Regions from separate parts of the Streptomyces sp. NPDC039423 genome, predicted to be linked through region 4. Evidence: riboswitches for the same ligand, from Rfam matches in the RefSeq annotation. Region 4 holds a riboswitch; each other region holds the start of a gene.

Region 1 (7,445 bases), on a different contig from region 4:
CAAGGCCGAGCTGATGACGCATCTGCTCAACATCGACCCGCCGGACCACACCCGGCTGCGCCGGCTGGTGTCGAAGGCCTTCACGCCCCGGCGCGTGGCGGAGTTCGCGCCGCGTGTGCAGGAGCTCACGGACCGGTTGATCGACAATTTCGCTACAAAGGGGAGCGCGGACCTCATCCATGAGTTCGCCTTCCCGCTCCCCATCTATGCCATTTGCGACATGCTGGGCGTGCCCCGCGAGGACCAGGACGACTTCCGCGACTGGGCCGGGATGATGATCCGGCACGGCGGCGGGCCGCGCGGCGGGGTCGCCCGGTCGGTGAAGAAGATGCGCGGGTACCTCGCGGAGCTGATCCACCGCAAGCGCGAGAACCCGGGGGACGACCTGATCTCGGGGCTCATCAAGGCCTCCGACCACGGCGAGCACCTCACCGAGAACGAGGCCGCCGCGATGGCGTTCATCCTCCTCTTCGCGGGCTTCGAGACCACCGTGAACCTCATCGGCAACGGGGTCCACTCGCTGCTCCGCAACCCCGTCCAGCGCGAGCGCCTCCAGGCGTCCCTCGCCGCAGGTGAGCGGGGGCTGCTGGAGACCGGCGTCGAGGAACTGCTGCGCCACGACGGGCCGGTGGAGCTGGCCACCTGGCGGTTCGCGACCGAGCCGCTGACCATCGGCGGGGAGCGGATCGGCGCGGGCGACCCGGTGCTCGTCGTCCTCGCCGCGGCGGACCGGGACCCGGAGCGGTTCGCCGAGCCGGACACGCTCGACCTGGCGCGGCGGGACAACCAGCACCTCGGGTACGGGCACGGCATCCACTACTGCCTCGGCGCGCCGCTCGCGCGGCTGGAGGGGCAGACCGCGCTGGCGACGCTGCTGACCCGGTTGCCCGACCTCCGGCTTGCGGTGGATCCGGCCGATTTGCGGTGGCGGGGCGGGCTCATCATGCGTGGACTGCGCACGCTTCCGGTGGAGTTCACCCCGTTCGTCCCGTCCCGCGGCTGACGGTCCGTCATTTCTGTGATCTTCGCGTAATCTCCGGTGCATCGACTTGTGACTGACGTTCGAATGCCGCTACGTTCACCGTCACCTCAGCAGTCACGCGAAAGGCAGCACCGCATGCGCTCCGGGAACGGCCGGCACCGACGACCCCGTCAAGCCCCCGCCATCGTCGTCGCGGCAGGGGTGACCGGATCCGCCATCGCGCTCCCGCTGCTCGGCGCGGGTTCCGCGTCGGCGGCCGACGCCGCCACCTGGGACCGGGTGGCCGAGTGCGAGTCCGGCGGCATGTGGAGCGCCGACCTCGGCAACGGTTTCTACGGCGGCCTCCAGATGTCGCAGGAGACCTGGGAGTCGTACGGCGGCCTCGCCCACGCCGCCCGCCCCGACCTCGCCAGCCGCAGCGAGCAGATCCTGGTCGCCGAAAAGGTCTACGCCGCGACCGGAGTGAGGGCGTGGGAGACCTGCGCCCCCATCGCGGGCCTGGGCGGCGCCGCCGAGGCGACCGCCACCGACCCCACGACGGCCGCCCCGGCGGCCCCCGGGACGACGGACGCGCCCGACCCGGCCGAGACGCTGGAGGATCCGGCCGCGCCCGCGAAGCCCACGCCGTCGAAGCCGGCCGGGACCCCGCTGCCCGCCGAGCCCGCCCCGTCGGCGCCCGGCGCGCCGGCGAGCCCGGCCCCGGGCACCGGCAAGCACCGGGGCGAGGCCGCCAAGGAGGAGACTCCGGTGACGGAGCCGGCCGCTCCGGCCGACCCCACCGCCCCGGCCGACCCCACCGCCCCGCCCGTCCCGGGTGCCACGGCGGGTGACGGCGGCCTGGAGGCCACCGGCCCCGACGGGACCGGCGATTCGGCCACGGGGCGCGAAACGGACGGGCATCCCTCGCGCGGTGACGGGGCGACACGCGACCCGGGCAGCGTCGCGCCCGGCGCGTACACCGTCCGCCCCGGGGACAACCTCTCCGACATCGCGGAGGAGCAGAAGGTCCCCGGCGGCTGGCCGGCCCTCTACGAGGCCAACCAGGACACCGTCGGTGCCGACCCGGACCTCATCGTCCCCGGTCAGAGCCTGGAGCTGACGGCCGATCAGCCGTAGGTATCCGCCCCTATGTCCGCTTCTGTGTAAGTGAGACATGAATCTCTTCACACCGATCGGCGTTCCGGGAGCGACGGAACCGCACAATCCGCCCTTCACCTGCGTAAACGCCCGTCAAGGGCCGTCGCATAAGGGCGGATTGACCCCGATGTCCGTCTTTGAACTTCGGGAAGGTCTGTGTCTACGGTCGTGACCGCTCGCCACCGCGGGCCCCATCGACCGGAACGCCGAATCCTGCCGCCGGCCGTTGGGAACAGTCGTCGCTTCACGCGCCGGAGGCAGGAGCGGGGGACCCAAGGTACGTGCCGGGCCCGGCCATGGAGACATGGCACGGGGACGGCTTGGGGTGAAGCCGCGCGCACCACGGTGCCGCGCGGCCGGGCAGCTCACGCCCGAACCCGACAGCTCACCTCGCAGGCGTCGGTGAGGAGATGTCCCATGCTGTTCTCCGGCAAGGCCAAGCACCGTCGCCCCTCCAAGGCCGCCCGATTCGCCGCGTTCGCCGGCATCACCGGCGTCGCCGTCGCCGCCCCGCTGCTGGGCGCCACCTCCGCCTCGGCGGCCACCTCCGCCGAGTGGGACAAGGTCGCCCAGTGCGAGTCCGGCGGCGACTGGTCCATCAACACCGGCAACGGCTACTACGGCGGCCTCCAGTTCTCGGCGTCCACCTGGGCCGCGTACGGCGGCACCGCCTACGCCTCGACCGCCGACCAGGCCTCGAAGTCCCAGCAGATCGAGATCGCCGAGAAGGTCCTCGCCAGCCAGGGCAAGGGTGCCTGGCCGAGCTGCGGCGTCGGTCTGTCCGGCGCCTCCTACGACGGCGGCGCCGAGCAGGCCCAGCCGCAGCAGGAGCGCGAGGCCGAGCAGCCCACCACGCGCAGCGAGAAGCGCACCGCGCCGAAGGCCGCGCCCAAGGCCGAGGCCGCGCCGAAGGCCGAGTCCAAGAAGACCGTCACCACCCCGACCGGCAAGAAGGTCGAGAAGGGTGACGGCGAGTACAAGGTGAAGGCCGGCGACACCCTCAGCACCATCGCCGCCGAGAAGAAGGTCTCCGGTGGCTGGGAGAAGCTCTTCGAGCTGAACAAGGACATCGTCGACGACGCCGACCTGATCTACCCGGGTCAGCAGCTCCACCTGAGCTGACCCCGCACACCACCCCGGTCCGGCGCGCCCCTTCCCCCGTGCGTGCCGGGCCGGGGTCTTCCCGTTCGCGCGCCTGAGCGGCTCCGCGCACACGTGCGGTCGCGCGCTTGAGCGACCCCCCGCACACGCGAACTACTCGTCGGTAAGTTTCGTGGCGTTATGTCCGTGAAGCGGCCTCGTGAGCCCTTTTTCGTCCCAGGAGGCGGGCGTCGGCTGGTCACGGCTCCCGGGCCGGTTAGGCTCTTGCCGCAAGGCCGAAGAGACCCTGCACCGCATGCGTCACATTTTGCGTCACATCCCAGAAGGAGATGCTCGTGCCGTCCATCGACGTCGTCGTAGCCCGGGAAATCCTGGACTCCCGAGGCAACCCCACGGTCGAGGTCGAGGTCGGCCTCGACGACGGCAGCACCGGCCGTGCTGCCGTCCCGTCCGGTGCCTCCACCGGAGCGTTCGAGGCCCTCGAGCTCCGCGACGGTGACAAGGACCGCTACCTCGGCAAGGGTGTCGAGAAGGCCGTCCTCGCCGTCATCGAGCAGATCGGCCCGGAGCTCGTCGGCTACGACGCCACCGAGCAGCGGCTGATCGACCAGGCGATGTTCGACCTGGACGCCACCCCGGACAAGTCCTCGCTCGGCGCCAACGCCATCCTCGGCGTCTCCCTCGCCGTGGCGCACGCCGCCTCCGAGGCGTCCGACCTCCCGCTGTTCCGCTACCTGGGCGGCCCGAACGCGCACCTGCTGCCCGTTCCGATGATGAACATCCTGAACGGCGGCTCGCACGCCGACTCCAACGTGGACATCCAGGAGTTCATGATCGCCCCCATCGGCGCGGAGTCCTTCTCCGAGGCCCTGCGCTGGGGCGCCGAGGTCTACCACACCCTGAAGAAGGTCCTGAAGGAGAAGGGCCTCTCCACGGGTCTGGGCGACGAGGGCGGCTTCGCCCCGAACCTCGACTCCAACCGCGCCGCCCTCGACCTCATCCTCGAGGCCATCAAGCAGGCCGGCTACGCCCCGGGCAAGGACATCGCCCTGGCGCTCGACGTCGCCGCCTCCGAGTTCTACAAGGACGGCTCGTACGAGTTCGAGGGCAAGTCCCGCTCGGCCGCCGAGATGACGGACTACTACGCCGAGCTCGTGGACGCGTACCCGCTGGTCTCCATCGAGGACCCGCTGTTCGAGGACGACTGGGAGGGCTGGAAGGTCATCACCGAGAAGCTCGGCGCCCGCGTCCAGCTCGTCGGTGACGACCTGTTCGTCACCAACCCCGAGCGCCTGGCGCGCGGCATCGAGGAGGGCGCCGCCAACGCCCTGCTGGTCAAGGTCAACCAGATCGGCTCGCTGACCGAGACCCTGGACGCCGTCGAGATGGCCCAGCGCAACGGCTTCAAGTGCATGATGTCGCACCGCTCCGGCGAGACCGAGGACGTCACCATCGCCGACCTGGCCGTCGCCACCAACTGCGGCCAGATCAAGACCGGCGCCCCGGCCCGCTCCGAGCGCGTCGCCAAGTACAACCAGCTCCTGCGCATCGAGGAGATCCTCGACGACGCCGCCGTGTACGCGGGCCGCAGCGCCTTCCCGCGCTTCAAGGGCTGAGCCCACGGGCCGGCCACCAGCTCGGCCTCCGTACGTCCCCGGCCACGGTCCCGTACCGTGTCCGGGGACGTACGTACGTAACGGGCAAGGGGAGGCGGGTAGACAGATGGCCCGGGACCGGTTCTCCACCGCGACCAGGCTGCGGCTGCTCGGCGAGCAGACCGCCGCCCGTGTCTACCGCTCCCAGACCCGGCGCCAGGCCCGCCGCTCCCGGCTCACCGGCCGCGCGGCCTTCCTGGCGCTGGTCGTCTGCTCCCTGGTGGTGGCGCTGGCCTACCCGATGCGCCAGTGGGTCTCGCAGCGCGCCGAGATCGCCGACCAGGAACGGCTGGCGGCCGAGGCGAGCGAGCGCGTCGAACGGCTCCGCGACGAGAAGGCGCGGCTCCAGGACGACGCGTACGTCAGGCGCCTCGCGCGCGAGCACCTGCACTACGTACTCCCGGGGGAGACCGGCTACACGGTCATCGACCCCGACGCGGTGCGCCAGCGCCGCGACGACCAGGGCGCGGCCGACCGCCCCTGGTACTCCAATCTCTGGGACGGCGTGGACACCGCCGACCGCACCGACCGCGAGTAGAACCCAAGGCAGGCATGGAAACGCCCCCTCCGCAGACCGAACGCACCGAGCCCACCGAGGCGGACGTCGCGGCGTTCGAGGAACAGCTCGGCCGCCCGCCGCGCGGCCTGCGCGCCATCGCGCACCGCTGCCCGTGCGGCAACCCCGACGTGGTGGAGACCGCGCCCCGGCTCCCCGACGGCACGCCGTTCCCGACGACGTACTACCTCACCTGCCCGCGCGCGGCCTCCGCGATCGGCACGCTGGAGGCGAACGGCGTCATGAAGGAGATGACCGAACGGCTCCAGTCCGACCCGGAGCTGGCCGCCGCCTACCGCGCCGCGCACGAGGACTACATCGCCCGCCGTGACGCCATCGAGGTCCTGGAGGGCTTCCCCAGCGCCGGCGGCATGCCGGACCGGGTGAAGTGCCTGCACGTGCTCGTCGGCCACTCGCTGGCCGCCGGACCGGGCGTGAACCCGCTGGGTGACGAGGCCCTGGCGATGCTGCCGGAGTGGTGGGCCAAGGGGCCGTGCGTGACGGGCCGCCAGGACGAGGAGGCCGGCGCATGACCCGCGTCGCCGCCATCGACTGCGGGACGAACTCCATCCGCCTCCTGGTGGCCGACGTGGACCCCGCGACCGGCGAGGTTACCGACCTGGACCGCCGGATGACGATCGTCCGGCTCGGCCAGGGCGTGGACCGGACGGGCCGGCTCGCGCCCGAGGCGCTGGAGCGGACCTTCGCCGCCTGCCGCGAGTACGCCGCCGTCATCAAGGAGTACGGGGCGGAGCGGCTGCGGTTCGTGGCGACCTCGGCCTCGCGCGACGCCGAGAACCGCGACGACTTCGTGCGGGGCGTGCTGGACGTCCTCGGGGTGGAGCCGGAGGTCATCACCGGTGACCAGGAGGCGGAGTTCTCCTTCACCGGGGCGACCAGGGAGCTGACCCGGGATACGGCGGGCACGGGCGCCGGTGCCGGCACGGGCTCCGGCTCGGGCACGGGCGCCGGCTCGGGCACGGGCTCCGGCTCGGGTGAGTACCTGGTCGTCGACATCGGCGGTGGCTCGACCGAGTTCGTGGTCGGCACCTCGCACGCCCGCGCGGCGCGCTCGGTCGACATCGGCTGCGTCCGCCTGACCGAGCGTCATGTGCAGGGCGATCCGGTCTCCGAGGCCGAGGTGGCGGCGATCCGGGCGGACGTCGAGGCGGCCCTGGACCTGGCCGAGGAGACCGTCCCGCTGCGGGAGGCGGACACGCTCGTCGGGCTGGCCGGTTCGGTCACGACGGTCGCGGCCGTCGCGCTGGGGCTGACCGCGTACGACTCGGCGGCGATCCACCGGTCGCGCATCTCCTACGAGCAGGTCGCCGAGGTCACGGCGCGGCTGCTGGCCGCGACGCACGACGAGCGGGCCGCGATCCCGGTGATCCACCCCGGCCGGGTGGACGTCATCGCCTCCGGGGCACTGGTCCTGCTGGCCGTCATGGAGCGCACCGGGGCGCGCGAGGTGGTCGTCTCCGAACACGACATCCTGGACGGAATCGCCCTCTCGCTCGTCTGATCCACGGGTGATCCGGGCGTCCCGGAAGGGGCCGCGGAGAAAGTTCGTGAAGTTCTTCACAAGGAAAAGGGCCCTGAGGGGGGTCGCGGAGCCGTTCACGGGCCGTCCGGACCCCGCTCGGGGCCCTTTCGCAGGTCCGTACCGCACCCTCAGCTATGTTTCGCAGGTGTGAACTCCGGTGGCGGTCCACGGTTAAAAGGTGCTCGCTGTCCCAGTTCAACGGGGGTGAACAACGACGTGCGATACACCCTGGTTCCCCTGTGGCGCCATGACCTCGGTCACGTGGGCGGCGCAGTGTAGCAGAGGTCTCCCAGGACCTTGTGAAGGGGCGCACGAGCGACCCCCCTCGACCGGGTGGATACTCGATGGCATGAGCACCACGGAGCGTCCCAGGATCCTCGTAGTAGGCGGTGGGTACGTAGGCCTGTACGCAGCTCGGCGCATCCTCAAGAAGATGCGCTACGGCGAGGCGACCGTCACGGTCGTCGACCC
Region 2 (7,445 bases), on a different contig from region 4:
CTGCCCCGAGGTGCCCGTCTTCCCGCCCCTGGGGCTGGGCGGGCTGCCGTTCGAGACGGCCGAGCTCCGGCTCGCCGAGGGCACCCAGCTCGTCCTGTACACCGACGGCCTGATCGAGCACCGGCGGCGGGACGTCGACATCGGTCTGCGGGAGCTGCACGAGACGCTGTCCGGTCACCCCGGCCGGCCGCCCGAGGAGACCTGCGAGGCCGTGTTCCGGGCCATGCTGCCGCCGCACCGCCGCGACGACATCGCCCTGCTGGTGGCCCGCACCACGCTGCTCGACCCGTCCAGGGTCGCCGACTGGGACGTGCCGGCCGACCCGGCGGCCGTCGCCGGCGTCCGGGCCGCGTGCGGCCGGAAGCTGGAGCAGTGGGGACTGGAGGACATCGGGTTCACCACCGAGCTGATGCTCAGTGAGCTGATCACCAACGCCATCCGGTACGGCTCGGAGCCCATCCGCGTGCGGATGCTGTACGAGCGCCGGCTGGTCTGCGAGGTGTCGGACGGCAGCAGCACCTCCCCCCACCTGCGGCGCGCGGCCACCACCGACGAAGGTGGGCGGGGACTGTTCCTGGTCTCCCAGTTCGCCGAACGGTGGGGCACCCGGTACACCCCGACCGGGAAGGTCATGTGGACCGAGCAGTCCCCGTCCGCGGGGCCCCGGCAGCCGGTGGAGCTGATGCTGGACGACATCTCCTGGTGAAGTGATCCATTCCCGCCGAATGGACGAGGGCCGTTTTGCTCCTTTCCCGCCGGCGCCGAATTCCTGAATGATCGCGGCGTTACCACGGGCCGGCCGGTACGCGTGGATCAATGGACGACCGGACCGCCGCAGGAAAGAAGCCGCGTCCGCTCCGGACGCCGTCGACAGGACTCGGCCCGTCTCCGCCTTGCTTTCGCGAGGCGTGAATGTGGGAAGGGGGCCGATGCCGCTCGTTCCCGGGGATCCACGGGAGTGTCGATCGGGGCGGCCATCCGTGGTTCGCGCCCGGCGCTCCTCGCGAGTGACCGGCGATCACCCGCCCAGTCGGCAGCCTTACGCCCCATTTACCCCGCGATGGGCTCTAAGCCGGTAACGCGGCATGTGCCCATGTCCAGCCATACATAGGCGACTTGTCGCCCTTCCGAGGTCCGCGTGATAAGCATCACCGCGCCCTGCCTCCACGAGCCCTCGCACATGCCCGTATTTCCGTATGGGAACTGCGAAGTTGACGGTCCACCACTTCACGGCGGTAACCGCGCGTGTGGAATTCCAGCCTTGTTCCGTGCGGCCTCTCTCGCTTACGGTCCCCTCAATCCGGATGGACCGCCGAATCCTGCCGCCGTCCGGTAACCCCACCCACTCACGGACCAACGGCAGGAGCGGGGGACCCAGGTAAGCCGCCGGCCCGGATCACACCGGAACGGCTCGGGGTGAAGTCGTGGTGAATACCACGGCCGGACATCTCCCGTCCGAACCCGACAGCTCACCTCGCAGGCGACGGAGAGGAATTTCGCCATGCCCGCAAAGGGTAAGCACCGTCGTGCCAAGAACAGCCCGCTCGCACGCCGCCTCCTGGCCGCGGGCACGGGTGGCGCGGCGCTCGCGCTGCCGATGATCGGTGCCACGGCCGCCGAGGCGGCACCGAGCGCGGCGCCCAGCGCCGTGCACGCGGTCACCACCGCCGTGTCCGCCGCGCCGGCCGCCACGACCGCCGCCAAGAAGGCCGGCACCGTCACGTACGCCGTCGTCGCGGGCGACTCCCTGTCCAAGATCGCGCGGGAGCAGGGGGTGAGCGGCGGCTGGAAGAAGCTCTACGACGACAACCGCAAGGCCATCGGTGCCGACCCGTCCCTGATCCGCCCCGGCCTGAAGCTGACCATCGCCGGCAAGGCCGCGGCCGCGCGCCCCTCCGCCGCCCCCGAGCGCGCCGACCGGTCCGCCGTACGCCAGGCCGCCCCGGCCGCCGCCAAGGCCGTGTCCTACCCGGACAACCTGGACGGCTGGATCCGCGAGGCGCTGGACATCATGGCCCAGCACGGCATCCCCGGCACGTACGAGGGCATCCACCGCAACATCATGCGCGAGTCCTCGGGCAACCCGCTCGCGATCAACAACTGGGACTCCAACGCCCTGGCCGGAACGCCCTCCAAGGGCCTCCTCCAGGTGATCGCCCCGACCTTCGAGGCCTACCACGTGCCGGGCACCTCGACCGACCTCTACGACCCGGTCGCCAACATCACCGCCGCCTGCAACTACGCGGCCGACCGGTACGGCTCGATCGACAACGTCAACGGCCCGTACTGATCCTCCCGCTCCCGCACCGGGGCCGGCCGCACCCTCGCGGCCGGCCCCGCCGGCGTTTCCGCCCGGGAACCACCGCACCACCGCACCGGCATTGCATAACCATGCCAAATCGTGCAAACTTACGCATACCGCGTTGTACGAGGAGTTTTCCCGCATGGCCCACGAAGCCGACCCGACCGCTCCCGCCCCCGCCCCCGCCCTCCGCATCGACATCACCCTGGCCCGGAACTGCCACGACTGCGGCGAATGGGGCACCGTGATCGACGCCCAGGGCCACGACCGGCCCTGCCCGGCCTGCCAGCGCCCCCGCCGCGGCTGACCCCTGCCGCCCTCACGGGCGGGCACGCTCAGTAGTTCTGCCACTCGTGGCGGGTGTACTCCAGCACCGCCGGGTCCATCAGAGTGCTGGCGCGGACGTCCTGGGGGCGCCGGTCGACGGGGAAGACGGTGGCGGCCGCGAGGACGTCGTCGTCGAGGAAGCGCAGCGGCGGGGCGTCGGCCGCGAGGCGCAGCTTCGGGGGCGGGCCGTCGGCGCCGGGGGTGGCGAGGACGAAGCCCCAGTTGCCGAAGCTGGGGACGTCGACCTGGTAGGGGGTGGTCGCGTAGCCGGCCTTCCCGATGGTGGCGGCGATGGACCAGTACGACTTGGGCGCGAAGAACGGCGACCCGCCCTGGACCATGACGCGGCTGTCGGGGGTCAGGACGCGGCCCAGCAGGTGGTAGAACTCGACGCTGTACAGCTTGGCGAGGGCGGCGGTGTCCGGGTCCGGGAAGTCGATGAGGACGGCGTCGTAGCGCCGGGTGGCGTCCCGCAGCCAGTTGAAGGCGTCGGCGTTGACGACGGTGACGCGCGGGTCGGACAGCGCGTGCCGGTTGAGGTCGAGCAGCGGGGCGAAGGTGCGGGCCAGCCGTGTCATGGCCGGGTCGAGGTCGACGAGGGTGACGGTGTCCACGTCGTCGTAGCGCAAAACCTCCCGGAGGGCCAGCGCGTCTCCGCCGCCCAGGATCAGCACGGAGGAGCGCTTCCCGGCGAGCGCGGGGTGGACCAGCGCCTCGTGGTAGCGGTACTCGTCCACGGACGAGAACTGGAGGTCGCCGTTGAGGAACAGCCGTGTGTCGGGCTGCCCGGTGAAGGCGGTGGAGCGGGTGACCACGATGTCCTGGTACGGCGTGGTCTCGGCGTGCACGATGGGGTCGCGGTAGAGCTGCTGGCGTGCCGTGACCTCGATGTCGTCGGCCAGGACGTACACCGTGGCGAGGACGGCGAGGACGCCGCCCGCGCCGGCCAGCAGCCCGTTGCGCACCATCGGGCGGGTTTCGCGGCGGAAGATCCACAGCACCACGACGACACCGGCGACGGCGTTGACGCCGCCCACCACCAGCGCGCCCTTGAGCTGGCCGAAGGCCGGCAGGAGCAGCAGGGGGAAGCACAGGCCGCCGGCCAGCGCGCCGACGTAGTCGGCGGCGAACATGTCGGCGACGGCGCTGCCGGCCTCCTGGCGCCTGATCCGCTGGAGGAGGGTCATCAGCAGCGGGATCTCGGCGCCGACCAGGAGCCCGACGACGAAGGAGACGACCACCATGGCGGGCATGTAGAGGCGCAGCCAGGCGAAGGCCATGTACAGGATGAGCACCGACAGGCCGCCGACCAGCGCGAGGAGGATCTCGACGAGGGCGAAGGCGCCGACCGCGCGCCCTTGCAGCGGCTTGGCCGCGAGGGACCCGATGCCCATGGCGAAGACCATGACGGAGATGACCACGGAGGTCTGCATCACGGAGTTGCCGATGAGGTAGCTGCCGAGGGCCGTCAGCGCCAGTTCGTAGACCAGGCCGCAGGCCGCGCAGACGAACACCGCGAGCAGCAGCAGGAAGCGCGTTCCCCGTGCGCGGGGCCCCGGCGGCCGGGGTCCGGCGGCCGGGGCGGTGCGGTCCAGGACGGTGGTGCCCATGCCGGGTTCAGGAAACGGCGGCGCCGACCATGAAGGCCGTGCCGAGGTACATGGCGGCCTGGACCCAGGCGGCGGGGTGGGGGCTCGTCCCGTTGTCGTCGAGCACGGCGTGGCCCAGGCGCCCAGGGGTGAGCAGCCCGACGATGACCGAGATCAGCGTCATCACGACGACACCGGCGAGGCCGTACAGCAGGGTGCTGACCAGGCCCTCGGCGAGGCCCAGCTCGGATTCGCTGGCCCGGATGGACTGCTCGATGACGAGGCCGATGGCGAGCGTCTGGCCGGCGAGGAGGACGGCGGCGCCCCGGTTGCGCTCGGTCCACACCACGTGGAGGAGCTTGCCGGGGGTGACGAGGTCGAGCGCGATGAAGCCGACCGCCATCACGACGAAGCCGACCAGGCCGTAGAGCAGGGCGGTGCCTGCCGACTCGAAGATCTCTGCCACGGTGTGCCTTTCGGGGACGTCGTCGAGGGATGCGGAGGGAAGGGGGGTGCGGAGGGGCGGACGCGTCGCGTCACTTGCCGGAGCCGGGGCCCCCGCCGCGGAACGCGGCGCTGTCGGGGTCCGGCCAGACCGACCCGACGTGGGTGCGCCAACGGCTGTAACCCGTGCGGTAGTCGGCGATCTCGATCAGGCTGCCGGTGCCGCTGGTGTGCGGGCTTATGGCGACGATGTCGTTGCGGTAGCGGAGGAACTCCTTGCCGCCGTCGCTGACGCGGTCGACGGCGGAGGTGTTGCCGTTGATCTCCCCCGCGACCTTGGGCACCGGGTCGGTGCGGTCGACGTAGTCGGCGCCGCTGGAGGAGTACTGGCCGCGGATCCAGCCGGACGGGACGTCGTTGCCGTCGTCGTCGTCCGGGTCGCTGGAACAGGCGGCGAGGGCGAGGGTGGCGAGGAGCATCACGCTGATGCGTCGGGCGGTCTTCATCGGGCCTCCAGCCGGGTGTGCGTCGCCACGATCCGGCGGCTCTGCGGGTAGGTGTGCCAGGTGCGCCAGCTCAGCCCGGTGTCCTCCGGCTCCACGGTGAGGGCGGTGACGGCTTCCGGTGAGCCGGGGAAGACCCCGTACAGGGACCGGGGGTGGTCCTCCGAGCGGTCGCGGATCCGGGCCACCCGGGTGCTGAACTCCCGTGGGCCGTACTGGCGTACGCGCGCGCCGAAGCCGTAGTGCCAGCCGTCGAAGTCCCGGGCCGCGGTGTCGGGCAGACCGCCCGCGACGCCGGGCAGGCAGGCGACGGTCTCCCCGACCGGCCCGGCGAACACCTGGTGGGAGGCGCCCAGCAGTCTCAGTTGTACGTCGAGTCCGCCGACGGTCAGGTCGCGCACGGCGAGCGCCTCGCGCGGCGGACGTCCGAGCACGAACGACAACTGGTCGGCGTCGGTGTCCAGGTACGGGGTCGTCAGCGCTATACCGCTCATCCGACGCCGCCCGGGCACCCGACCAGTACCGTGCCGAGGACGGCGGGCTCGAATCTCAACGGTGGTTCCCCCGACTGCGAAAGTGCTTGGAGCGCGGCCGAGTATGGCACAGGCGCCCCACGCGCCTCATCCGGGGCTGGGCGGGGCCCTCAGCCCCCGTCGCCGGCCGGACGGGCCGCCGCTTCCCGGTCGGAGCCGGGCCACACGTAGGGCAGGTCGTCCGGGACGCCGGTGAAGCGCGCCGCGTAGAAGTCCGGGTCCTTGCGCAGCAGGGCCGACTGGTGGCTGCGGTGGAAGGCGGGGTCGCCCAGCCAGAACGGCACCTCACCGGCCCCGGCGAGCTCGTCCTGCGGACGGACGGGCGCGCCGGAGCGGAAGGCGTGGAAGTCCGCGAGCAGGGAGGCGGCGCAGGTGTCGCGGTGCCCCCGCTCGGTCCAGGCCGCGCACACGTCCAGGCCGTAGCGGACCAGGGCCTCCTCGTAGCCGATCCACATCCGTACCGCGGGGTGGTGCCGCCAGCCGTAGCCGGGCACGGTCAGCCCGCGCAGCACCTGGAGAGCCTCGACCCGCTGCTTGCCCAGACGGCGCGGGTCCAGCACCTCGGCGCACGCCGAGAACGCCGGGTACGGCAGGAAGGTCTGCACATCCACGTGTCTACCGCCCCTGGGCCGTCTCCGCACGCCGGGGTACGGAGCCGCGCGCCGGCCCGTACGGGGGCGGGACCGGGACCGGACGGCGGACGAGCGGCCGGCCGTTCACCCACCCACGGGATGGGGACATCCGTTCGGGGTGGTGGACGTCGTGACGCCGGGCGGGGCCGGCAGTTGAACAGGGCATGAAGAAGCGCAGCATGCTCGCCGTCGCCTCCCTCGTCGCCGGAGCGGCGATCGCCGCCCTCAGCCCGGCGCCGCCCGCCGCCCAGGCGGTCACCTCCGACGGGCCGTCCGGCGCGGACGTCGTCGGCTCGGTGGAGGACTTGGACGGCACGGACGACACGGACGACACGGACGACGAGTCCGCCCCGCGCGCGTAGCCGCGTACGGGCACGGCGCCGCCGCACGGGGCACGGCGCCGAGGGCAACGGCACGTGCGGGATAATGCCGCCATGCGGATTTCAGCCAGGGCGGACTACGCGGTGCGCGCCGCACTGCTCCTCGCCGTCGGCGAACGGAGCGACCCCCTGAAGGCGGAGGCCATGGCCGAGGCGCAGGAGATCCCGCACAAGTTCCTCGAAGGCATCCTGAACGACATGCGGCGCGGTGGCCTGGTCACCAGCCAGCGCGGGGTGAACGGCGGCTACCGGCTGGCCCGGCCCGCCGGAGAGATCAGCGTCGCCGACGTCGTCCGGGCGGTGGACGGCCCGTTGGTGTCGGTACGGGGCGTCAGGCCGCCGGAACTGTCGTACAGCGGCCCGGCGGAGTCGCTGCTGCCGCTGTGGATCGCGTTGCGCGCGAACGTCCGGAGCATCCTGGAGGGCGTCTCGCTGGCGGACGTGGCGTCGGGCCGCCTGCCTGAGGGCGTGCACGCGCTGGCGGAGGACCCCGCCGCCTGGTCCAACCCCTGAGACAGCGTCATAGCCGCCTGACGTGCGGCGTCTCGGCACGCGAGACGTGGCCGACCACCATGTGAGCCGCCCCTTGTTCCGGTGTCCCCTGCCGAGCAATATCCCTACCAACCCGATAGGGAAACTAGGGATTGGGGGGTGCGACGCATGGACCCGTACGCCGTGTGCGCCGCCGGGCCACACCGGCCGTGGTCCGGCGGGCGCCCGGCGCTCCCCTGTCTT
Region 3 (7,445 bases), on a different contig from region 4:
CCGCGCCCTGGACCAATGGCTCGACGACGACCGCGGCCAGCTCGTCCGCGTGCCGTTCGATCTCCGACCGCAGCCGGTCGGCGTACGACTCCTCGTACTCCGCCGGCGGCGGGCCCACGAAGACCTGCCGGGGCAGCGCGCCGGACCACAGCTCGTGCATCCCGCCCTCGGGATCGCACACCGACATCGGCTGCCAGGTGTCGCCGTGGTACCCGCCGCGCCAGGTGAACAGGCGCCGCTTGGCGGGCCGGCCCACGGAGCGCCAGTACTGGAGGCACATCTTGATCGCGACCTCGACCGCCACCGAGCCCGAGTCGCAGAGGAAGACGTGCCGCAGCGGCTCGGGGGTGATCTCCACCAGCCGGGTGGCCAGCCGCACGGCGGGCTCGTGGGTGAGCCCGCCGAACATCACGTGGCTCATCCGGTCGAGCTGGCCACGCGCCGCCTCGTTGAGGACCGGGTGGTTGTAGCCGTGGACGGCCGACCACCAGGACGACATGCCGTCGACCAGCTCGTCGTGCCCGTACGCCGGTTCGGCCAGCCGCAGCCGGACCCCGGAGGCGGACTCGACCACCAGCGGGTCCGTACGGCCCGGCATGGGGCTGTACGGGTGCCACACGTGGGCCCGGTCGAGGGCGATCAGTTCGGCCGGGGCGAACTCAGGCATTGGGCGCCAGGTCGGTGCCGGCGCCCCGGCGCCGCACGGCCACCAGGTCCGTGCGGGCCTGGTCGGCGGTGGCGGTGCCGGCGGCGGTGGCCGGGGCGGTCGCGGCGGTCGCGGGGGCGGACTCCTCGGAGGAGCACACCGAACCCGAACCGCAGCCGCCGCCGGATCCGCAGGACGCGGCGTCCGACCGGTGCTCGGGCAGCGTGGTGGTGTCCGTGCCCTCCACCTCGAAACCGGCGTCCGCGATCATCTCCAGGTCCGCCTTGCCGGCCTGCCCCTCGCTGGTGAGGTAGTCGCCCAGGAAGATCGAGTTGGCCAGGTGCAGGGCCAGGGGCTGAAGCGTGCGCAGATGCACCTCGCGCCCGCCCGCCAGCCGGACCTCCACGTCCGGGCAGACGAACCGGACCATCGCCAGGATCCGCAGCGCCCGCTGGGGCGTGAGGTTCCACTCCTTGGCCAGCGGCGTGCCCTCGAAGGGGATGAGGAAGTTCACCGGCACCGAGTCCGGGTCCAGCTCGCGCAGCGCGAAGACCACGTCGACCAGGTCCTCGTCGCTCTCGCCCATGCCCGCGATCAGTCCGGAGCAGGCGGACAGCCCCGCGGCGTGCGCCTTCTGCACGGTGTCCACACGGTCCGCGTAGGTGTGCGTGGTCGTGATGTCCCCGTACGTCCCCTCGGACGTGTTGAGGTTGTGGTTGTACGCGTCGGCCCCCGCCGACCGCAGCCGCTCCGCCTGGCCGTCCGAGAGCAGCCCGAGGCACGCGCAGACCTCGACGCCCTCGTTCTCCTCCTTGATCGCCTCGATGGTCTTGGAGACCCGGTCGACGTCCCGGTCTGTGGGGCCGCGGCCGCTGGCCACCAGGCAGACCCGCTTGGCACCGCCGGCGACGCCCGCGGCGGCGGCCTTCGACGCCTCCTCCGGCTTCAGCCAGGTGTACTTGAGGATCTCCGCCTTCGAGCCCAGGCGCTGCGAACAGTACGAGCAGTCCTCGGGGCACAGACCGGACTTGAGGTTGACCAGGTAGTTGAGTTTCACCCGCCGCCCGAACCACTGACGGCGTACCTTCCCGGCCGCGGCGACCACATCCAGCAGCTCGTCGTCCGAGGTCGCCAGGACGGCGAGCGCTTCTTCGCGGGTCGGCAGCTCGCGCCGAAGCCCCTTCTCCACCAGCGTGTTCAGCAGGTCCATGACGCTGATCCTGGCCTACGGCACGGCCCCGGGCCAAGGAGGAACTCCACAGGAGACTCGGTTTCGAGTGTGTGTATAACCACACTCCGGCGCCACCCCACCACCATTAGGGTCTGTTCGCTGTCTACAAAAGGGACCCAGACATGCCCCAGGCTCCGTTCGACTCGCCGTTCGACTCGCCCTTCGACTGGACCGACGCCGAGGCACGCCGCCGCGCGGACGCCGGTCTGGTCCGTACGCTCCGCCCGCGACCGGCCGTGCCGGACGTCCTGGACCTGGCGAGCAACGACTACCTCGGGCTGACCCACCACCCGGACATCACCGCGGCGGCCGCCGGGGCGGCCCGCCGCTGGGGCGCGGGCGCCACCGGTTCGCGGCTGGTGACGGGCACCACCGAGCTGCACGCCGAGCTGGAGCGGGAGCTGGCCGCGTTCTGCGGCTTCGAGGCCGCGCTGGTGTTCTCCTCCGGGTACGCGGCCAACCTCGCCGCCCTCACCGCGCTGAGCGCCCGTGGCTCGCTGATCGTCTCGGACGCGGGCAACCACGCCTCGATCGTGGACGGCTGCCGGCTCTCGCGCGCCGACACCGAGGTCGTCCCGCACGCCGACCCCGAGGCGGTCGGCAAGACCCTGGCCGCCCACCCGGGACGGCGGGCGCTCGTGGTCACCGACTCGGTCTTCTCCGTCGACGGGGACGCGGCGCCGCTGGCCGGCCACGCGGCGGTGTGCCGGGCGCACGGCGCCGCGCTGGTCGTCGACGACGCCCACGGGCTGGGCGTGCTGGGCGAGGGCGGGCGCGGCGCGCTGCACGCGGCGGGGCTCGCGGGCGCCCCGGACGTGGTCGCCACGCTCACGCTCTCCAAGTCCCTGGGCAGCCAGGGCGGGGCCGTCCTCGGTCCGGCCCGGGTCGTCGACCACCTGGTCAACGCCGCCCGGACCTTCATCTTCGACACGGGCCTCGCCCCGGCCGCCGCGGGGGCGGCGCTGGCGAGCCTGCGGCACTTGCGCGCCGAACCGGGGCTGGCCGGCCGGGCGCGGACGGTGGCGGCCACCCTCCACGCCCGGCTGACGGCCGCGGGCCTGACGGCCGTGCGGCCGGACGCCGCCGTCGTCTCCGTACGCGCCCCCTCACCCGAGCGGGCCGTGCGGTGGGCGGCCGACTGCCGGGCCGAGGGGCTCGCGGTGGGCTGCTTCCGGCCGCCGTCGGTGCCGGACGGCATCTCGCGCCTCCGGCTCACCGCCCGCGCCGACTTGACGGAGCGTCAGATCGACGAGGCGGTCGCGACGATCCTCCGTACCGCCCCGGACGGCGCGGTCAGCCGGACCCCGTGAGAGGGGATCCCTTGAGCGAGGTGACGAAGGACGTCCAGGCCGCCGCGGAGAACCGCAGCGGCGGCCTGGTGGTGTCCTTCGAGTCGCGGACGGCGAGCCGCGCGGTGTCGAGGCGGGCGGCCTCGACGCAGTTGTTCATGCCGACGCTGCGGCTGCTGCGCCGCCAGCGCGGGGCGTCGTGGTGTGCGGGGTGAGCAGACATGGGGGGTGCCTCTCCCTACGCGCCGTCACCGATCCCGGCGATGAGGTCCGACGAGTCCTCGGGTGACAGGGCGCACGCCTGCATGCTGCGGAAGGCGGCGCCGTACGCCTCGAGGTCTTCCGTGCGTTCGAGATAGAGGCTACTCGTCAGGTGGTCAAGAGCAACCACGTCCAGATCAGAAATGTGCGGAAAGGAGAAAATAACGAAAGGGCCGGAGAGTCCGACGTACGCGCCCCCGGCGAACGGCAGGACCTGGAGCCGCACCTGGGGCGACCGCGCCCACTCCCGCAACCGCCGTAACTGCTCCCGCATCACCCCCGGACCGCCCACCCGCCTGTGCAGCACCGCCTCGTCGAGCACCGCCTCCAGCCGCAGCGGGGGATCGGCGCGCAGCACCTCCTGCCGGGCGATCCGCACCCGCACCAGCGACTCGACCGTCTCCGGCGGCGCCCCCTCCAGCGCCGCCCGGGTCACCGCCCGCGCGTAGTCGGCCGTCTGGAGCAGGCCGGGCACGACCGACGTCTCCAGGGTGCGCGCCACACAGGCCTGCGCCTCCAGGCTGATGAAGTCCTGGTACGGCGGCGGCAGCACACCCCGGTAGGCGTGCCACCAGCCCGCACCGCCGCCGTCCGCCGCTCCCGCCAGCGCCTCCAGCAGGGCCCGCCGCCGCGGCTCGCGCACCCCGTAGGCGTCGAGCAGCCGCGCCACGTCCGGGCCCGTGACCCCGCTGGTGCCGGTCTCGATGCGGCTCACCTTCGACTGGTGCCAGTCCACCAGCCGCGCCGCCTCCCGGCTGGTCAGGTCGGCGGCCAGCCGCAGGGCGCGCAACTCCTCGCCGAGCTTGCGCCTGCGCACCGCCGGTCCGTGCCGCGTGCCCCGCATGACCGTTCCTCCCGACGTCGGGCAACCCATCAGTTTGCCGCCCAAATCCGGCCTTCAGGGGCAGAGTTCACCGCTTCGGGCGACAGATATATGCATATCTTGGTGGATCGGCCCCAACAGGGGCTACCTGAGTGGCAGTCTGGCGCGAAGCACAATCCGAGGCCGAGCTCACCGAACATCCGGTACGTGTCGGAGTCCGGCCCCGGTGGGAAAGGGACGGCGTCGCCATGGCAGACCATCAGGAAGCATCCGTCACTCTGCCGAGCGCTCCCGCCTCGGTCTCCGCCGCCCGGAGGTACGTGGCGGACGTCCTCGAGGAATGGGGCCTGCCGGGCGAGGCCGAGACCGCCGACACGGTACGGCTCATCGTCTCGGAGCTCGCCACCAACGCCGTCCAGCACACCTTCGGTCAGTCGCCGACCTTCACGGTGGACGTGAGGCTGGAACGCGACGAGCAACTGCGCATCGGGGTCACCGACAGCCACCCGCGCTGGCCCCGCCGGCTCCCGGCGGCCGTGCAGCAGGACAACGGCCGGGGCATGGTCATCATCCGCTGGCTCGCCGCCGAGTGCGGTGGCCGCCTGTCCGTGACCCCGACCGCCGAGGGCGGCAAGACCGTGTGGATCGCCCTCCCCTGGACGGTCCCGGTGACCTGACCCGCGTGCGGTTCCCCGGTGGCCGCTCCGGCGGCGGCCGCTCGCCGAGCCGGCGCCGCACGAGGTGGGGGAGGAGCCCCCACAGCCCGGCGCACACCGCCAGGGTGAAGGCGCCGGCCGCCAGGCCCTCGGGCCGGCCGTGCACCACGTCCACCACCAGCGACACTGAGCAGGTGAGCGCCAGCGCCAGCACCGCGAGCCCGATCCGGGCCAGCCGGGACGACACGGCCACGATGCGGATTTTGGCGCCCTGCTGGAACAGCGTGCGGTGCAGCGCGGCGGGGGCGGTCAGCAGCGCCGCGGCGACCACGGAGAGCAGCAGCGTCACCACGTACAGCCCCCGCTGGTAGGAGTCCAGCGAGGTGAAGCGGGGGGTGAACGCCAGGGTGAGCAGGAAGGCGAACAGGATCTGGACGCCGGTCTGGGTGACGCGCAGTTCCTGGAGCAGCTCGGCGAAGTTGCGGTCGGCGCGCTCCAGGGGCGTCTCGTTGCGCGCGGTGCGGGGGCTCTCGCCGGACATTCCGGACGAGTACCCCCGCGCCGCGGGTCATGCCCGGAGCGTCAGCGGACGCGTCCGTACCAGACCGACTTCGACCAGATCTTGTCCAGCTTCACCACCGATCCCGACTTCGGTGAGTGCCAGATCTTGTTGTTACCCGCGTAGATGCCCACGTGGTAGACGCTGCTGCCACGGTGGAAGAAGACCAGGTCGCCCTTCACCCTGCTGGAGGCGGAGATGTGGCGGGTCTTGTTGTACTGCTGCTGCGCCGTGCGCGGCAGTGACTTGCCGGCCTTCTTGTACGAGTACAGCGTCAGTCCGGAGCAGTCGAACCGGGACGGGCCCGTCGCTCCGTACGCGTACGGTGCGCCCTTCTTGGACGCGGCGATGTTCAGCGCCTTGGTCGCGTGTGCCGGGGCGGCCTGGGCCTCGGACACACCGCCGGGCACCAGTGCCGGGCCGCCGACGGCGGCGAGGGCGAGTGCCGAGACGGCACCGGCCCGGGACAGCAGAGACGGGACATGAATCTGCGCGGTCATTGCGCAACCCTTCGTCAGCCGCCTGTGAAGGATGACCTGTCGGGTTCGGACTGGCGAAGTTGCCCGGCCGCTGACGCGGCTTCACCCCAAGGGCGACCGATGCGACGAACATCGTTCGGTCACCCGTACTGCTTGGGTCCTCCACTCCTGCCGATCCACTCCTGTCGACCAGTCATCCGGGCGGCGGCAGGACTCGGCGTCCGCCCGGACCGCCCCGCCGCGGTGGCGGGGGCTTGTCGTCGTGAGGGATCTTGACCCATGTCGAGGGGAAATTCCGAGTCGAAACGGCCGTTTGTGAGGCTCCTCACGACTGATCCATTCGGGTGGACAGGGGGGATTTGGCGCCCGGCGGTGAGACGTCGACGATCCCCGTACCAGGGCCGGAACGTGATATTCCGCCAGACGTGTAGCGTCGGTGCGCAACTCGTGCCGTACAGAATTCGTCCGGTTGCGTACGCTGAACGGGGGAGCGTTTCTCGTACTCCTGAGCCCATTCGGGGGAGAGCTACATCGGTCCCACGCCTCGATTGTGAGGCACCGTCACGCGACTCGCGCGCCGTTCGCCGTCAAGCACCCGCAGCGCCCGCGCCAGCGTGTGGGCATGCACGTCGCTCTCGCCGCGCTCGTGCATCGACGCCAGGGCGTCACGGAGCGCCGTCGCGCGCCCGACCAGGGCCTGCGCCGCGCGCAGGGCGCCATAGGTGTGGGTGGCGCGCGCCGGATTGATCCGGCCCAGCAGGTCGACGACCTCGAGCCACCCGTCGACGAACGCGCATTCGGCCCGGGTGAGGGCGGGCAGGGGCGGGGGCTCCGGGGGCAGCACCGCTCAGCCCCGGCGGCGCGCGACGACGTGGTCGACCAGGCCGTACGCCACGGCCCCGGCGGCGTCGAGGACCGTGTCGCGCTCCAGGTCGGCGTCCACCCGCTCGCGGTCCCGGCCGCTGTGCCGGGCCAGGACGCCGGCCAGCAGGTCGCGCCGGCGCAGCAACTCGCGGGCGTGGACGTCCAGGTCGGACGGCTGTCCGTGCAGCGGCTCGTCCAGGGACGGCTGTCGGATCACGACGCGCGCCCCCGGCAGGGTCAGGCGCTTGCCGGGGGTGCCGGCGGCGAGCAGGGCGGCGGCGGTCGACGCCGCCTGCCCGATGCAGGTCGTCTCCACGTCGCAGCGCACCGCCCGCATGGTGTCGTAGACGGCCGTCATGGCCTCCATCGGACCGCCGGGGGAGTTGATGTAGAGCGAGATGTCCCGGTCGGGCGCGGCGTACTCGAGGTACAGGAACTGGGCGACGACGTCGTTGGCCGCGGTGTCGTCGAGGGGTGTGCCGAGGAAGACGATCCGCTCCTCCAGCAGCTTGGAGTACGGGTCGACCGTGCGGGTGCCGGAGCTGGTGCGCTCGGTGAAGCCGGGCAGGACGTACCGCGCCGTGCGGCTCATGACATGCCTCCTCTGTCGCCGTAAAAAATGTACAGGATGTACAGG
Region 4 (7,445 bases):
GGCATCCCGGTGCGCGAGCTGGGCCCGGCCCAGATCACCGAGTACGAGCCGCGGGTGCGGGGCCTGGCGGCGATCCACGTCGGTACGACCGGGGTGTGCGACTACGGGGCGGTGGCCGCCCAGCTCGCGGAGTCCTCCGGTGCCGAGGTCCGGTACGGGGCGGAGGTCACCGCCGTGGACCGGCGCCCCTGGGGCGTCGCCGTGCGGACGGCCGGCGGGGCGATCGTGCGCAGCCGGGTCCTGGTGAACTGCGCGGGCCTGCACTGCGACCGGGTGGCCCGGCTGGCGGGTGACGACCCGGGCATGCGGATCGTCCCCTTCCGGGGCGAGTACTACGAGCTGGCCCGGCCGGAGCTGGTCCGGGGCCTGGTGTACCCGGTGCCGGACCCGGCGTTCCCGTTCCTGGGCGTGCACCTGACGCGCGGGATCGACGGGGGCGTCCACGTCGGGCCGAACGCGGTGCCCGCGTCGGCCCGCGAGGGGTACCGCTGGTCCGTCGTCCGGCCGGGCGAGCTGGCCGGGACCCTGGCGTGGCCGGGCTCCTGGCGGATCGCCCGCCGCCACTGGCGGTACGGGGCGGGGGAGGTGCACCGGTCGGTGTCCAAGCGGGCGTTCACGACGGCGGTGCGGCGGCTGCTCCCGGCGGTCGAGCCCGGGGACCTCCACCGCGCCCCGGCGGGCGTCCGCGCCCAGGCGGTGCTGCGGGACGGGACCCTGGTCGACGACTTCCTGATCCGCGAGGCCCCGCGGACGGTCCACGTGCTGAACGCCCCGTCCCCCGCGGCGACGGCGTCCCTGCCGATCGGCCGCGAGGTCGCCCGGCGGGCCCTGACGCACCTGGGGTGACCCCGGCGGCCGCCGGTGGGCCGCCGGCCGGGGCGGCGCGCCCCGGGGGCGCCGTAGAATCGGGGCATTGTGTCTGAGTCCCGTGAAACCGCCGTCCCCCGCCGACCCAAGGGCGAGCCCCGCTTCCCCGAGGGCCCCGCGCCCGACCCCGCCGGGTCGCACTTCGAGCGGCGGATCCGCAGCTTCCAGCCCCGGCGCAGCCGCGTCACGCCCGGGCAGGGCGACGCGCTGCGGCGGCTGTGGGGCGCCTGGGGGCTGGACATCGACGGGCAGCGCACGCTCGACCTGGACGAGATGTTCGGCGGGCTCCCGGTCGTGCTGGAGATCGGCTTCGGCATGGGTGAGGCCACCGCGCAGATGGCCGCCGACGATCCGTCGACCGGCATCCTCGCGGTGGACGTGCACACGCCCGGCCAGGGCAACCTGCTGTCCCTCGCCGAGAAGGCGGGCCTGACGAACGTACGGGTGGCCAACGGCGACGCGATCATCCTGCTGCGCGAGATGCTGGTTCCGGACGCCCTCGACGGCGTACGCGTCTACTTCCCCGACCCCTGGCCCAAGAAGCGGCACCACAAGCGCCGGCTGATCCAGCCCGAGTTCCTCGGCCTGGTCGCCACCCGGATGAAGCCCGGTGCCGTACTGCACTGCGCCACCGACTGGGAGCCGTACGCCGAGCAGATGCTGGACGTGCTGACGGCCCACCCCGACTTCGAGAACACCATGCCCGACGGGGGGTACGCGCCGCGCCCCGCCTTCCGGCCGCTGACCCGTTTCGAGGGCCAGGGCCTGGACAAGGGGCACGTGGTGCACGACCTGCTGTTCGCCCGGGCGCAAACCTGACCGCGCGCCGCGCCGCACCGGACGGCGCGAGCACCCGGGCCTGACGCCCGGACGGTGTGGCGTCCAGGCCGTGGCCGATGTCGTCGCGGACTGTCGGTGGCGGTCGTTAGGGTCGATCACGTGTCCCCTTCGCCTGCGCAAGCCCACTCGCCGTATCCGGCCGTCCCGGCGTACGAACCACGACCGTCGTTCGACGCCGTGCCGGAGCGTGCCCGCTGGCGCTACAAGCCCCGCCGCGCGTTCTGGCGCAGCAAGGTGGTGCGGGCTTCCGCGGTGGTCATCGTGCTCGCCCTGTGCGGGCTGGTGATCCTCGCGCTGGTCCGGGAGCAGACCGGCACGGAGGGCTTCCTGGTCGGGCTCGGCCTCGCCCTGCTGCCCGTTCCGCTCCTCATGGCCGCGTTCCGCTGGCTCGACCGGGTCGAGCCGGGTCCGTGGAAGAACCTGCTGTTCTCCTTCGCGTGGGGGGCGTGCGCCGCGGCACTCGTCGCCATCGTCGCCAACACCTTCGCGACCCGCTGGATAGCCACCGCCACCGCCGACCCCGCCTCCGCCGACACGCTCGGCGCGACCGTCATAGCGCCGGTCGTGGAGGAGAGCGCGAAGGCCGCCGCCGTGCTGCTGGTCTTCGTCTTCCGCAGACGGGACTTCACCGGGATCGTCGACGGCGTGGTCATCGCCGGGTTCACCGCCACCGGCTTCGCCTTCACCGAGAACATCCTGTACCTCGGCAACGCCTTCGGCGAGGACCAGGAGTTCGGGACGTCCGGCTTCGCGTCGGTCACGGCCGCGACCTTCTTCGTGCGGATCGTGATGTCCCCGTTCGCCCACCCGCTGTTCACCGTGCTCACCGGCATCGGTTTCGGCATCGCCGCGCTCACCGCGCGCCGCCGGAGGATCCGCCGCGTGGCGCTGCCGCTGCTGGGGCTGGCCCTGGCGATGGGCATGCACGCGCTGTGGAACGGGTCGGCGGCGTACGGGCCGTGGGGGTTCTACGCGGTGTACGGGGCGTTCATGCTGCCCGCGTTCGGACTGCTGACGTGGCTGGCGATCTGGTCGCGCCAGCGCGAGCTGCGCACGGTGTCCGGCGAGCTCCCGGCGTACGCGGCGGCGGGCTGGCTCTCCCCCGCCGAACCGCTCGCGCTCTCCTCAATGCGGGCGCGCGGGCTGGCGCGCGGGTACGCGGCGCGCTGCTTCGGCCCGGCGGCGGCCCGCGCGGTCGGCGAGTACGAGGCGTTCGCCACGTCCCTGGCGTTCCTCCGCCACCGGGCCCGCCGGGGCGCGGTGGGCGCGGACTTCGCGGCCCGGGAGCAGGAGCTGCTGCACCACCTGTGGCAGCGCAAGGAGGTCGCCGGACCGGCGCTCACGTACGCCGCGCAGGCCACCGGCCGGGTGTGGACGCCACCCCCGCACCTCGACTACGGCGGCTACAACCCGTACCGCTTCTGACCCCGCCCGCCGGCCGTCAGGCCGAGGCAGCGGTCAGGCCGAGGCGCGGCGGCGGGGCGCGGCCCGTCAGGCCGAGGCGGCCGTCAAGCCGAAGCGGCGGTCAGCGTCGCCAGCTCGTCGGGGGTGAGCTCCAGCTCGGCGACCGCCAGCAGGGCGGGTAGCTGCTCGACCGTACGGGCCGAGGCGAGCGGCGCGGTGACGGTCGGGCGGGCGGCGAGCCACGCCAGGGCGACGGTGGCGATCTCGGCGCCCCGGGCCGCCGCGACCGCGTCCAGCGCGGCGAGGACTTCGCGCCCGCGCTCGCCGTCCAGGTGCTTGGCCGCGCTGCCCGCCCGCGCGCTGTCCACCCGGGCGCCCGGCCGGTACTTGCCGGTGAGGAAGCCGGAGGCGAGCGCGAAGTACGGCACGGCACCGAGGCCGGCGCGCTCGGCGGTGTCCTGGAGAGCGCCCTCGTAGGTGTCGCGGGAGACCAGGTTGTAGTGCGGCTGAAGCGCGACGTACTTCGCCAGGCCCTCACGCTCGGCGAAGTCCAGCGAGGCCCGGAGGCGCTCGGCGGAGATGTTGGAGGCGCCGACGGCGCGTACCTTGCCGTCCCGCACCAGTTGGTCGAGGGCGGTGACGATCTCCTCGACCGGCACGGACGGGTCGTCGAAGTGCGTGTAGTACAGGTCGATGTGGTCCGTGCCGAGGCGGCGCAGCGACTCCTCGGCCGCGGCCTTGATGTTCGTGGCGCCGAGTCCCTTGAAGTCCGGGTGGGCGCCGACCTTGGTGGCGACGACGATGTCGGACCTGTTGCCGCGCGCGGCCATCCACCTGCCGATGACGGCCTCGGACTCGCCGCCCTCGTTGCCCGCGGCCCACGCCGAGTAGCTGTCGGCCGTGTCGACGAAGTTGCCGCCCGCCGCCGCATACGCGTCGAGGACGGCGAAGGACTGCGCCTCGTCGGCGGTCCAGCCGAAGACGTTGCCGCCGAGGGCGAGGGGGAAGACGTGGAGGTCGGACGTGCCCAGGGTGCGCAGAGAGGTCATGGCGTGGATCAACGCGGCGGCCGGACGGGATATTCCGGGTGTTCGGCCACGAAACCGGCAGCCCTGGCGTCGGGGGGTCGCCGCCAGGGCTGCCGGGGACGGGTGGTCCGGAGCGAGCGCTCGGACGGGTCAGACGGTGAGGCCCTTGTCCCGCAGCCACGCCATGGGGTCGATGCCCTCGCCGCCCGCGGTGTGCACCTCCAGGTGCAGGTGCGGTCCGGTCACGTTGCCGGTGGCGCCGACCCGGCCGATGGTCTCGCCGGTGCCGACCTGCTGCCCGGCGCCGACCGTCATCGACGACAGGTGGCAGTACCAGACCTCCGTGCCGTCCTCCAGCTCCAGGACGATGCGGTAGCCGTACGAGCCCGACCAGCCGGCCGACTTCACGGTGCCGCTGTGGACGGCCTTGGCGGGCGTGCCGGTGGGAGCGGCGAGGTCGAGGCCCGTGTGGTAGCCGGAGGACCACATGCTGCCGGCCTGACCGAAGGTCGAGGTGATGGTGTACGAGGAGGTCGGCAGGGACCAGCTCGCGGCCTGCTCGGCCAGCCGGGCCGCCTCCGCGGCCGCCTCGGCCGCCTTCGCCTTCGCGGCGGCCTCCGCCTCGGCCTCCGCCTCGGCCTCTGCCTTCGCCTTCTCCTCGGCGGCCTGCTTCTCGGCGGCGGTCTGCTGCGCCTTCGCCTCGGCGGCCGCCTGCTCGGCCGCGGCGGCCTCGGCGGCGGCCTTCGCCTCGGCGTCGGCGGTGGCCTGCTGCTGCTCGGCCTGCTGGAGGATGCGGGCGCGCAGCGCCTCGCCGGCGTCCGCGCCGCCGCTCCCGTCCGCGTCGGCGGCGGGGGTGGTGAGGGAGGCGGTGGTGAGCGCCCCGTCGTCGTGGCGGTCCTCGCCGGATCCGGAGTCGTCGGACATCAGCGAGCCGATGCCGGGCAGGGACTCGGCGTCCGGCAGGTGGTCGGTGATGACGTCCGGCAGGGATATGGAGACCGCCGGCTTGTCCTGCGCGGTGGCCATGCCGCCCGCGCCGACCGCCGCGATCACGCCGACACCGAGGACGGTGGAGCTACGGGCGAGTCCGCCGCGCTGCTTGGCCACCCGGTGCCGGCCCCGGACGGGGCGGACGGTCTCCTCGGTGGGGTTCCATTCCTCCCACTGCCCGTTTACGGGTGCGGCGTCCGGGATACCCGAAGACTGGAACGAGGCGGGAGAGCCGTATGGAGCTTCGGGGGCAGGCCTGTTGGACGCCACGGAGGCGCACTCCTTTCCTTCCTTCTCGCCTACCGGGTTAGCTGACGGGTTCGGAGCAGGAAGGTCTCCTACGGGCCCACTTCGGCCCGATTCACCCCAAGGTGGTGGTTCCCCGGTTCCCTTGCGGAATTCGGCGCACGCGCGCGGTGCCGTCTCTTGCGACGACTGGGACGACCGCGCTGCGTTATCGAACGTTAATAGACGGGGGCTCCGGATTCCAAGCTGTTCCTACTGATCATTAACCGCCCGGCCCCCGGATATACCGGACGACAACCGGGCACATACGGGCGAGTTGACCATGCCTCAGAAACATGCACCGACCACACTGATACTGACGGACCGTCACGTCATCCGCGCTGCGACACCCACCGACTACGCAGCGTGCCCACGGAGCGAACGGGTGCACACGTCCCGGGAAAGGCGCCACGGGAAAGGGCCGGGCACGACGAAGGCCCGGTGCGCAATGCACCGGGCCTTCGCCTTCAGTAGCGGGGACAGGATTTGAACCTGCGACCTCTGGGTTATGAGCCCAGCGAGCTACCGAGCTGCTCCACCCCGCGTCGGTGAACACCACCTTACGCCATCCGGCGCACGATCCCTAACCAATATCGCTGGTAGCCGCCCGGAGAGGACGAAACACCCCCGGGCGCCCTCCCACCGGAACCTCGTTGCCGCCCTCCGACAGGGGTGACATGGTCACGTCCATGTCTTCCTTCACCGCCGACGACGGCACCACGCTGGCCTACCGCGTGTCCGGAGCCGGCACCCCACTGATCTGCCTGCCCGGCGGCCCGATGCAGGCCTCCGCCTACCTCGGTGACCTCGGCGGCCTCACCGCCCACCGCCGGCTGGTCATGCCGGACCTCCGGGGCACCGGGCGCTCGGACGTGCCCGCCGACCCCGGCTCCTACCGGTGCGACCGGCTCGTCGACGACGTGGAGGCCCTCCGGCGCCACCTCGGCCTGGAGCGGATGGACCTGCTCGCCCACTCGGCCGGGGCCAACCTGGCGGCGCTGTACCTGACCCGCCACCCCGGGCGCGTCGGCAGGCTCGCGCTGGTCACGCCGAGCGTGCTGGCCGTGGACGTCCCCATCACCGGCGACGCGCGTCTCGCCACGGCGGCACGGCGCCGGGACGAGCCGTGGTTCCCGGCGGCGTACGCGGCGCTGGAGGCGATCGTCGCCGGAAGGGGGACCGCCGACTCGTGGCGGGCCATGGCGCCGTTCACCTACGGCCGCTGGGACGCGGCCGCGCGGGCCCACCACGCCGCCGGTGACGAACAGCGCAACGACGAGGCCGCGCGGGTCCACGCCTCCGAAGGCGCCTTCGCCCCGGACACCGTCCGTGCCGCGTTCGCCCGCCGGACCTCACCGGTGCTGGTCCTCGCCGGCGAGTTCGACGTGGCCGCCCCGCCCGGCGCCATGGCCGCCTACGCCGCCCTGTTCCCGGACGCCGACCTCCGCGTCCAGCCGGGAGCCGGGCACTTCCCCTGGCTCGACGACCCCGCCCAATTCACCGCGACGGCGGCGGCGTTCCTGTCCTGACCGGCCGGGGCACCGCGGACGAGCCGCCCGGCCGGTGCGCCCGCCCGGACACGCACCGGCCCGCGGGCCCGGGAACGACGACGGCCCCGGTCCGGAGGATCTCCGGACCGGGGCCGAGTGCGTAGGCCGTGTGGGACTCGAACCCACAACCAACGGATTAAAAGTCCGCTGCTCTGCCAATTGAGCTAACGGCCCTCGACGAGTCACCCCTGAGCATAGCCCCATGGCGCCCGCCGTCCGATCGGGTATCGGGGGAACCGGCGCCGTCGCGCCGCCCCGGCGGCCCTCCCGCCCCACCGCCCCGCGCCCCGCCCCGTACGACACGGCAGGGCCCGTACGGCACGGAGAACACGCGCCGTACGGGCCCTGCCGGACACGACCTAGAACAGGCCCTTGTAGCCCTGCCAGCCGGTACCGATCCTGACCGTGGAGCCGAACGACCCGGCCCCGTTGCCGCTGTTGCGCAGCAGGTCACCGGCGGCGTTGCGGGAGACCAGGTCCG

What was found. A riboswitch is a leader RNA that binds a small molecule or an ion and turns the genes downstream of it on or off. The one in region 4 is predicted to bind cyclic di-AMP.
Region 1: linked by a shared signal. The riboswitch ahead of ACZ7LK_RS20295 (transglycosylase family protein) and the one ahead of ACZ7LK_RS27025 (M23 family metallopeptidase) in region 4 are both predicted to bind cyclic di-AMP.
Region 2: linked by a shared signal. The riboswitch ahead of ACZ7LK_RS15790 (LysM peptidoglycan-binding domain-containing protein) and the one ahead of ACZ7LK_RS27025 (M23 family metallopeptidase) in region 4 are both predicted to bind cyclic di-AMP.
Region 3: linked by a shared signal. The riboswitch ahead of ACZ7LK_RS16795 (C40 family peptidase) and the one ahead of ACZ7LK_RS27025 (M23 family metallopeptidase) in region 4 are both predicted to bind cyclic di-AMP.

Annotation. Positions count from the first base shown of each region.
Region 1 covers NZ_JBVKAH010000006.1:100,689-108,133, reverse strand. The annotation lists gene ACZ7LK_RS20305 (cytochrome P450 family protein) at 1-1,003, shown strand, start outside; gene ACZ7LK_RS20300 (transglycosylase family protein) at 1,184-2,098, shown strand; cyclic di-AMP (ydaO/yuaA leader) riboswitch at 2,359-2,533, shown strand; gene ACZ7LK_RS20295 (transglycosylase family protein) at 2,537-3,241, shown strand; gene eno (phosphopyruvate hydratase) at 3,550-4,836, shown strand; gene ACZ7LK_RS20285 (FtsB family cell division protein) at 4,943-5,413, shown strand; gene ACZ7LK_RS20280 (DUF501 domain-containing protein) at 5,428-5,964, shown strand; gene ACZ7LK_RS20275 (Ppx/GppA phosphatase family protein) at 5,961-6,953, shown strand; gene ACZ7LK_RS20270 (NAD(P)/FAD-dependent oxidoreductase) at 7,324-7,445, shown strand, end outside.
Region 2 covers NZ_JBVKAH010000004.1:358,333-365,777, forward strand. The annotation lists gene ACZ7LK_RS15785 (SpoIIE family protein phosphatase) at 1-706, shown strand, start outside; cyclic di-AMP (ydaO/yuaA leader) riboswitch at 1,330-1,498, shown strand; gene ACZ7LK_RS15790 (LysM peptidoglycan-binding domain-containing protein) at 1,502-2,290, shown strand; gene ACZ7LK_RS15795 (hypothetical protein) at 2,445-2,609, shown strand; gene ACZ7LK_RS15800 (polyamine aminopropyltransferase) at 2,638-4,239, opposite strand; gene ACZ7LK_RS15805 (DUF350 domain-containing protein) at 4,247-4,684, opposite strand; gene ACZ7LK_RS15810 (DUF4247 domain-containing protein) at 4,755-5,168, opposite strand; gene ACZ7LK_RS15815 (DUF2617 family protein) at 5,165-5,659, opposite strand; gene ACZ7LK_RS15820 (MSMEG_6728 family protein) at 5,809-6,303, opposite strand; gene ACZ7LK_RS15825 (hypothetical protein) at 6,495-6,692, shown strand; gene ACZ7LK_RS15830 (RrF2 family transcriptional regulator) at 6,765-7,223, shown strand.
Region 3 covers NZ_JBVKAH010000004.1:588,949-596,393, reverse strand. The annotation lists gene ACZ7LK_RS16830 (adenosylmethionine--8-amino-7-oxononanoate transaminase) at 1-667, opposite strand, end outside; gene bioB (biotin synthase BioB) at 660-1,856, opposite strand; gene ACZ7LK_RS16820 (8-amino-7-oxononanoate synthase) at 2,000-3,187, shown strand; gene ACZ7LK_RS16815 (DUF397 domain-containing protein) at 3,171-3,389, opposite strand; gene ACZ7LK_RS16810 (helix-turn-helix domain-containing protein) at 3,405-4,271, opposite strand; gene ACZ7LK_RS16805 (ATP-binding protein) at 4,499-4,927, shown strand; gene ACZ7LK_RS16800 (DUF6328 family protein) at 4,818-5,447, opposite strand; gene ACZ7LK_RS16795 (C40 family peptidase) at 5,489-5,965, opposite strand; cyclic di-AMP (ydaO/yuaA leader) riboswitch at 5,970-6,142, opposite strand; gene ACZ7LK_RS16790 (hypothetical protein) at 6,471-6,788, opposite strand; gene ACZ7LK_RS16785 (ATP-dependent Clp protease proteolytic subunit) at 6,792-7,400, opposite strand.
Region 4 covers NZ_JBVKAH010000010.1:13,889-21,333, forward strand. The annotation lists gene lhgO (L-2-hydroxyglutarate oxidase) at 1-846, shown strand, start outside; gene trmB (tRNA (guanosine(46)-N7)-methyltransferase TrmB) at 916-1,686, shown strand; gene ACZ7LK_RS27015 (PrsW family intramembrane metalloprotease) at 1,807-3,132, shown strand; gene ACZ7LK_RS27020 (aldo/keto reductase) at 3,216-4,160, opposite strand; gene ACZ7LK_RS27025 (M23 family metallopeptidase) at 4,290-5,399, opposite strand; cyclic di-AMP (ydaO/yuaA leader) riboswitch at 5,411-5,545, opposite strand; tRNA gene ACZ7LK_RS27030 (tRNA-Met) at 5,886-5,959, opposite strand; gene ACZ7LK_RS27035 (alpha/beta fold hydrolase) at 6,104-6,943, shown strand; tRNA gene ACZ7LK_RS27040 (tRNA-Lys) at 7,066-7,138, opposite strand; gene ACZ7LK_RS27045 (FG-GAP-like repeat-containing protein) at 7,324-7,445, opposite strand, start outside.